Micromonospora rhizosphaerae: one gene and its partner. The protein of the gene in region 1 interacts with the protein of each later gene in a pairwise test. Links are inferred from orthologs where the notes say so. Each region holds a gene or a part of one and is shown on either strand. Other genes may lie near its edges.

Region 1 (3,704 bases):
GCCGCGCCGGCCCGCCCGGCGGGAATGTGCGTGGTGGTGGCGGTCATGACCTCACCTTCCTGATCCACTGGTCCACGGCCACGGCGAGGATCACCAGCACGCCGACGGCGAGTACGCGGTACTGGTCGTCGACCCCGGCGAGGGAGAGGCCGCTGCGGAAGAAACCGACGATCAGCGCGCCGAGCAGGGTGCCGAGCACCGCCCCGCGGCCACCGAAGAGACTGGTGCCGCCGATGACCACGGCGGTGATGCTCTCCAGGTTGGCGTCGGTGATGGCGTTCGGGCTGGCCGCGCCGGCGCGTCCGATCAGGATCCAGGCGGTGATGCCGTAGATGGCGCCGGCGACGACGTACACGCTCAGGAGCACCCGGTCGACCCGGATGCCGGCGAGGCGGGCGGCCTCCTTGTCGTCACCCACCGCGTAGACGTGTCGACCCCAGGCGGTCTTGGCCAGGGCGAAGCCCACCACGAGGTAGAGGATGACGACCGCGACGACGCCGGCGGTGATCCGGAACCGGCCCACCGGGAAGGATTCGCCGGTCCAGCTGAGCACCGCCGGAAGGTCGGTGGCCTGGACGCTCTGTCCGCTCGAGTAGAGCAGCCCGATCGCGGTGAAGACGCTGAGCGTACCGAGGGTGACGATGAATGGCGGCAGCTTCAGCCGCGTCACCAGCGCCCCGTTGAGCGCTCCCGCGGCGGCGCCGACCGCGATGGCCAGGACGATGGCGAGGACGCCCGGCAGTCCCTGCTCCTCGGCCAGCTTGGCCGAGAGCATCATGGCCAGGATCACGATGGCGCCGACCGACAGGTCGATGCCCGCGGTCAGGATGATCAGTGTCTGCCCGACCGCGAGCGCTCCGATGACGGCCACCTGCTGCAGGACGAGCGACAGCGAGTTCGGCGAGGCGAAGCGCGGGTTGAGGGTGGCGAAGACGACGAACGATCCGACCAGCACGAGGAACGGGCTGATCGCGGGGTGCGCGTGCAGCAGATGCTGGAGGCGCTGCACTGGCGAGTGCCGGCGCAGGGCGAACTGCTGCGCTGCGGTGGTCGGTGGGGTCGTGGTGGTCACGGCGGGCTCCCTGCCGTTGTCGGCGGTGGCGGACGGACTGCCCGGTCGAGGGCGCGGAGCGGAGGATGCCCCGGCGCCCCGACCGTGGCGGCGGTGGCTCAGCCCCAGCAGCGCTGGGTGCCCTCGGTGCTGGTGATGCTCTCGACCCCGGTGGCGGTCTTGTCGGTGACCAGGGCGACGCCGGTGTCGAAGAAGTCGAGGCCGTCGGAGACCTTCGGCTTCTCCCCGTCGTTCGCGATCTTCTTGATCGCCTGCACGCCCAGCTCGGCCATCTTCAGCGGGTACTGCTGCGAGGTGGCGCCGATGACGCCGTCCTTGACCTGCCGTACGCCGTCGCAGCCACCGTCGACGGAGACGATCAGCACGCCCTGGGTCTTGCCCGCGGCCTGCAGCGCCTTGTGCGCGCCGACCGCGGCCGGCTCGTTGATGGTGTAGACCACGTTGATGTCGGGGTTCTTGGTGAGGCAGTTCTCCATCGCCGTCCGGCCGCCGTCCTCGGCGCCGTTGGTCGGTTCGTTGCAGGCGATCGTGTAGGTGCCGCCCGAGTAGCTGCCCGTCTTCGCCTCGTCGCCGTTCTTCTTCTTGTCGGCGGTGTCGATGCCCATGCCGGTCAGGAAGCCCTGGTCCCGGTTGTAGTCGACGGAGACGATCTTGTCGTTGAACAGGTCCAGCAGGGCGATGGTCGCGGGCTTGCCCGCGAGCTGCGCGGCCGTCCACTTGCCGATCAGCTCACCGGCCTTGAAGTTGTCGGTGGCGAACGTGATGTCCACGGTGTCCGCCGGGTCGGGCGGGGTGTCCAGCGCGATGACGTAGAGGCCGGCGTCCCGCGCCTTCTTGATCGCCGGGTTGACGCCGGGGCCGGTCGGGGTGATGAGGATTCCGTCGTCGCCGCGGGCGATCGCATTCTCGATCGCCTGCACCTGCCCGGCCTCGTCGCCGTCCTCCTTGCCGGCGGCCACGGTGAGCTTCACGCCCTCGGCCTCGGCGGCCTTCTTCGCGCCGTTCTGCATGGCGACGAAGAACGGGTTCGTGGAGTTCTTGGTGATCAGCGAGACGGCGATGCTCTTGCCACCGTCTCCGGAGCCGCCGCCCGAGCTGTCACCGCACCCGCTGACGACCATGCTGCTCACCGCCGTGGCGGCGATCAGTAAGGCGGCGCGGCGGCGGCCATTGCGCTGGATCATGTGTTCTCCCTGGGGGACTCCCCGGCGGGCCGGGGCGGGATTGACAACGATGTCAGCGCAGTCTCGGGCCCGCATCGGACAGATGTCAATGCCTTGACCGAAGGTTTCGCATAACCAGCTCGTAACTCGCCGGCAACTCTTGACATCGATGTCAGGGGCGCGCAGGATTCGCCCACGGTGGAGCCCTTCGGGCGGGGGCCACCGGCGTACAGGCGTGGCCCCCGATCCCGCACCTCACCACCCCGCCCGGTAGGAGCGCTCATGCATGCCGCCGTCTCCGCTACGTCGCCAAGCGGCAGGACCCGACCCACGCTCCGGGACGTCGCTCTGCTCGCGGGTGTGAGCCCGAAGACCGTCTCGCGGGTGGTCAACGGGGAGGCGGGGGTCTCCGCACCGAAGACCGCCGCGGTGCAGCGGGCGATCGCGCAACTGGACTACCGGCCGAACTTCACCGCGAGCAGCCTCCGGCGCGCCAACGGCCGGAGCGCGGCGATCGCGGCGGTCCTGGAGGATCTGGCCAACCCGTTCTCCGCGGTCCTGCACCGCGCGTTGGAGGACGCCGCCCGGGAGCGCGGCGTGCTGATCTTCGCGGGCAGCGTGGACGAGGATCCCGACCGCGAACGCGACCTGGTGCGCGCCTTCCGCGCCCGGCAGGCCGACGCCCTGGTCGTGGTGCCGGCCAGCGACGACCAGAGCTACCTCGGGCGCGAGGTCAACGACGGGACGCCGGTGGTGTTCGTGGACCGGCCGCCGGTCGGCCTGTCGGTCGACGCCGTGCTCGCGGACAACCACCACGGCGCCGCCATGGCCGTCCACCATCTCGTCGCGCACGGGCACCGCGACATCGCGTACCTGGGCGACCTGCGGACGATCACGACCGCCCGGCAGCGGTTCCAGGGCTTCAAGGAGGCGCTGAGCGACCACGGCATCCGGCCGGCCACCATCGTCCACGACCTGCACACCGAGCGGGACTCCGAGGCAGCGGTCCGCGGGCTGCTGCTCGCCGACCCCGCCCCCACCGCGCTTTTCACCTCGCAGAACATCGTCACCATCGGCGCCATCCGCGCCCTGCAGCAGCTCGGCCGCCAGCACGAGGTCGCCCTCGTCGGCTTCGACGACTTCCCGCTGGCGGACCTGTTGTCGCCGGCGGTCACGGTGATCGCGCAGGACCCGTCCGAGATGGGCCGAACCGCCGCCTCGCTCATCTTCCGGCGGCTCGACGGCGAACAGTGGCACCCCACCAGCCACCTGGTGGCGACCCGGCTGATCGTCCGCGGCTCGGGCGAGATCAGGGGGCCACACTCCCGCTGACCAGGGCCGCCCCGCACCGGCCAACGGCCGCTCGTCGGCGGGCGGCCAGCGGTCAGCCTCCGGTCAGGGTGCGCAGCTGTCGGGCCGCGGCCGGGTCGGCGCAGCCGGTCAGGGTGAGCGCGTCGCGCAGCTCGGCG
Region 2 (4,404 bases), 1.7 Mb from region 1 along the record:
GGTCGCCGGCCTTGAGCGCGGGGATGGCCGCGTCGAACGCCGACAGCGCGGCCCGGCCGCCGGCCCGCTCGACCGGGATGGCGCCCAGCCCGGTCAGCACGAACTTGGAGAACCTGCCCTTGAGCCCGGCGCCCGTGAAGTACTCCGACTTGGCCCAGAACGCCAGGTGCCGGGGCACCACCGTGCCGAGGAAGAGCTCATCGGCCACGGAGAGGTGGTTGCCGGCGAAGATCGCACCGCCGGTCTCCGGAATGTGCTCCAACCCCTCCACGTGCGGACGAAAAGCCAACCGGAGCGTAGGCCCCACGATGAGCTTGCCGATGGTGTAGAGCAGGGGCACTGGTCCTCCGGCGGTCGTGCGTTCAGCAGGCGCTGTCACGGTAGCGGACGGCCCCACACCTCTCCGACTCCGGTGGTGGGCGGCCCGGGTGGTGGTCCGGCGACGCGCACGGCGCCGGACCACCGCGGTCAATACCTCATACCCGGCGGACGGCCACCGTCACCCGCCCGCCCTCGCCGACCTCCCCGGCGAAGCCCTCGACCCCGTCGACGAAGTCGATGCTGTCGGCGAGCACCTCCCGGGCCAGGAAGTCGGTGTACGGCGACACCGCGGCGCGAACCTCCTCCGAGGCCGAGAGCTGCACCACGATCCGGTCCGAGACGTCCAGGCCGGCGTCCCGGCGGGCCTGCTGCACCACCCGGACCACGTCCCGGGCCAGCCCCTCGGCGGCCAACTGCGGGGTGACCTGGGTGTCCAGCACCACCACGCCCTCGCCGCCGGGCAGCGGCGCGGACTGCTCGGGGTCGGCGGCGACCAGGCGCAGCTCGTACTCGCCCTCGGCGAGGGTGACCCCGGCGGCGACCGGGGCGCCGTCGACCAGCTCCCACTCCCCCGCCTTGACCGCCTTGATCACCTGCTGGACCTGCTTGCCGACCCGGGGCCCGAGCGCCCGGGGCACCACGGTGAGCACCTGCTGGCAGTACGCCGACACCTCGTCGGTGAACTCCACCGCCTTCACGTTGACCTCGTCCGCGACCAGGTCGGCGAAGGGCCGCAGCTGCGCCGCCATCGGCGAGGCCACGGTCAGCTTCGACAGCGGCAGCCGGACCCGCAGGGCCTTCGCCTTGCGCAGCGACAGCGCCGCCGAGGCGACCGCCCGGGTGGCGTCCATCGCGGCCACCAGCTCGTGGTCGGCCGGGAACTCCTCGGCCGTCGGCCAGTCGGTCAGGTGCACCGACCGCTCGCCGGTGAGGCCGCGCCAGATCTCCTCCGCGGTCAGCGGCGCCAGCGGCGCCACCACCCGGCAGAGCGTCTCCAGCACCGTCCACAGCGTGTCGAACGCCTCGGCGTCACCCGACCAGAACCGGTCCCGCGAGCGGCGGACGTACCAGTTGGTCAGCGCGTCCAGGTAGGACCGGACGGTGGCGCAGGCGCCGGAGATGTCGTACGTCTCCATCTGGCCCTGCACCGTGGTGACCAGCTCGTTCGTCTTCGCCAGCACGTACCGGTCGAGCAGGTGCGTCGAGTCCGTGCGGCGGCGGGCGGTGTATCCGTCGGCGTTGGCGTAGAGCGAGAAGAAGTACCAGACGTTCCAGAGCGGCAGCAGCACCTGCCGGACCGCGTCCCGGATGCCCGCCTCGGTGACCGACATGTCCCCGCCGCGCAGCACCGGCGACGACATCAGCATCCAACGCATCGCGTCCGACCCGTACGAGTCGAAGACGTGATACACGTCCGGGTAGTTGCGCAGGCTCTTGGACATCTTCCGCCCGTCCGAGCCGAGCAGGATGCCGTGGCTCAGGCAGTTGCGGAACGCCGGCCGGTCGAACAGCGCGGTGGCCAGCACGTGCATGGTGTAGAACCAGCCGCGGGTCTGTCCGATGTACTCGACGATGAAGTCGCCCGGGTAGTGGTGCTCGAACCAGTCACGGTTCTCGAACGGGTAGTGCACCTGGGCGAACGGCATCGAGCCGGACTCGAACCAGCAGTCCAGCACCTCCGGCACCCGGCGCATCATCGACTTCCCGGTCGGGTCGTCCGGGTTGGGGCGGACCAGCTCGTCCACCACCGGCCGGTGCAGGTCGCTCACCCGTACGCCGAAGTCCCGCTCCAGCTCCTCCAGCGAGCCGTACACGTCGACCCGGGGGTAGTTCGGGTCGTCGGACTTCCACACCGGGATCGGCGAGCCCCAGAACCGGTTCCGGCTGATCGACCAGTCGCGGGCGTTGGCCAGCCACTTGCCGAACGAGCCGTCCTTGATGTGCCCCGGGGTCCAGTTGATCTGCTGGTTCAGCTCGAGCATCCGGTCCTTGAACCGGGTCACCGCCACGAACCAGGAGGAGACCGCCTTGTACACCAGCGGGGTGTCGCAGCGCCAGCAGTGCGGGTACGAGTGGGTGTAGGTGTCCTGCCGCAGCACCACCCCCCGCTCCTTGAGCTCCCGGATCACCAGCTTGTTGACGTCGAAGACCTGCTCGCCCTGGTACGGCGGGACCAGCGCGGTGAACCGGGTGTGGTCGTCCACCGTGACGATGGTCGGGATGCCCGCCGCGTTGCAGGCGTTCTGGTCGTCCTCACCGAAGGCCGGGGCCAGGTGCACGATCCCGGTGCCGTCCTCGGTGGTGACGAAGTCCGCGCCGAGCACCTGGTAGGCGTTCGGGCCGGCCTGCTCGACCAGGAAGTCGAAGAGCGGCGTGTACCGGCGCCCGACCAGGTCGCGGCCGTACACCGTGCCGACCTGCTGGTACCCCTCCAGCTCCTTGGCGTACGCGGCCAGCCGCGCCACGCCGACCAGGTAGCGCTGGCCGTCGCGCTCCAGGACCGCGTACTCGATGTCCGGGCCGACGGCGAGCGCCAGGTTCGACGGCAGGGTCCACGGCGTGGTGGTCCAGACGCCGAGCCGGACCGGCCCGCGCAGCAGCTCCGGGGCGGCCTCGTCCGGGGTCAGCTCGAACCACAGCGACAGGGTCGGGTCGTGCCGGTCCTTGTAGACGTCGTCCATCCGGGTCTCGGTGTTCGACAGTGGCGTCTCGCAGCGCCAGCAGTACGCGAGCACCCGGAAGCCCTCGTAGACCAGACCCTTGTCGTGCAGGGTCTTGAAGGCCCACATGACGCTTTCCATGTAGTCCAGGTCGAGGGTCTTGTAGTCGTTGGCGAAGTCGACCCAGCGGGCCTGCCGGGTGACGTACCGCTCCCAGTCCTGGGTGAACTCCAGCACCGAGGTGCGGCAGGCCTCGTTGAACCGGGCCACGCCGAGGTCGAGGATCTCCGCCTTGCTGGTGATGCCGAGCTGCTTCTCGGCCACCACCTCGGCGGGCAGGCCGTGGCAGTCCCAGCCGAAGCGCCGCTCCACCCGGCGACCGCGCATGGTCTGGTAGCGCGGCACCGCGTCCTTGACGTACCCGGTGAAGAGGTGGCCGTAGTGCGGCAGGCCGTTGGCGAACGGCGGCCCGTCGTAGAAGACGAACTCGTTCTTGCCGTTCTCCCCGGCGGGTCGGGCCTCGACCGACGCCTCGAAGGTCTTGTCGGCCGCCCAGTGCTCCAGGACCCGGCGCTCCACCGCGGGCAGGTCCGGGCTCGCCGGGACGCCGGCGGCGGTCGGGTCGTGCAACGGATAGGCCATCGGGGGTCGCTCTCCTCGCGCAGCTCACTCATCTGTGGTCTGCGAGGACGAGCCCTCTCCGGTACGCCGTCCGGCGTCCCGGGGCAGGCCCGCGGTACCACCCCGCTTGGCGGTCATGGTGCGACCGCCCGCTCGTTGGCCGGCTGTGACGGGCCGTCCCGTCCGGTTCTACTGGGCCGGTCACCCGGCTGTTCTTCCGGAGGCTCGCCGGTGATGGCCGGGTCGTCGCCTGTGCGACAAGCGTACTCGATCGGGTACGGAGATCGCCGCCGAGTAATCTCGGTCCGTGATCCGGATCGAGTTGGACGAGCCGACGCTGGCCCGTACCCGGATCGCCACCAGCCCGCTCTGGGAGGCCAAGTGCAGCCTCTACCTGCTCGACCGGTACCCGGACGAGGCGCCCTGGCCGTACACCGGGTGGGCCCGGCACGCCCGTAGGGTGCTCACCGAGCTGCCCGAGGCGGCCCCGGCGAAGCTCTACGCGCAGACGGGCCCCTGGTATCCGGACTTCCTCGGCCCGGTGCCGCCGACCGCGAGCCCCACGATCGAGGAGGAGCTGGCGGCGCTACGGGCGACGCCGGCCGAGGTGATCGCCGAGCAGATCCCCCGCTACCACCGCCCCGACGACCTGCCGGACTGGCTGCGCCCGTTCGTCACCGACCGGCAGGCCGCGCTGGATCGGCTGGCCGACGGCATCCAGGCGTACTGGGACGCGGCGATCGCGCCCTGGTGGCCGGCGATGCGGGCGGCGCTGGACGAGGAGGTGCTGCACCGCGCCCGG

What was found.
Region 2: the proteins of GA0070624_RS23415 (region 1) and ileS interact in binary tests that used the Escherichia coli proteins (3 or more experiments, as listed by UniProt). The link is inferred for Micromonospora rhizosphaerae from one-to-one orthologs.

What each region holds. Positions count from the first base shown.
Region 1 is NZ_FMHV01000002.1:4,974,868-4,978,571, forward strand. The notes cover bases 214-3,168. They hold GA0070624_RS23415 (substrate-binding domain-containing protein), read right to left. Parts: upstream 2,257-3,168; coding sequence 1,171-2,256; downstream 214-1,170. Other genes in these bases: GA0070624_RS23410 (ABC transporter permease), read right to left, coding at 214-1,072; GA0070624_RS23420 (LacI family DNA-binding transcriptional regulator), read left to right, coding at 2,518-3,168. In the rest of the region: GA0070624_RS23405 (ATP-binding cassette domain-containing protein), read right to left, coding at 1-47; more of GA0070624_RS23410, read right to left, coding at 44-213; more of GA0070624_RS23420, read left to right, coding at 3,169-3,567; GA0070624_RS23425 (alpha-hydroxy acid oxidase), read right to left, coding at 3,620-3,704. UniProt on the Escherichia coli protein: Part of the ABC transporter complex RbsABC involved in ribose import. Binds ribose. Also serves as the primary chemoreceptor for chemotaxis.
Region 2 is NZ_FMHV01000002.1:6,654,020-6,658,423, forward strand. The notes cover bases 277-3,931. They hold ileS (isoleucine--tRNA ligase), read right to left. Parts: upstream 3,624-3,931; coding sequence 477-3,623; downstream 277-476. Other genes in these bases: GA0070624_RS31290 (lysophospholipid acyltransferase family protein), read right to left, coding at 277-340; GA0070624_RS31300 (ArsR family transcriptional regulator), read left to right, coding at 3,910-3,931. Outside these bases: more of GA0070624_RS31290, read right to left, coding at 1-276; more of GA0070624_RS31300, read left to right, coding at 3,932-4,404. UniProt on the Escherichia coli protein: Catalyzes the attachment of isoleucine to tRNA(Ile). As IleRS can inadvertently accommodate and process structurally similar amino acids such as valine, to avoid such errors it has two additional distinct tRNA(Ile)-dependent editing activities.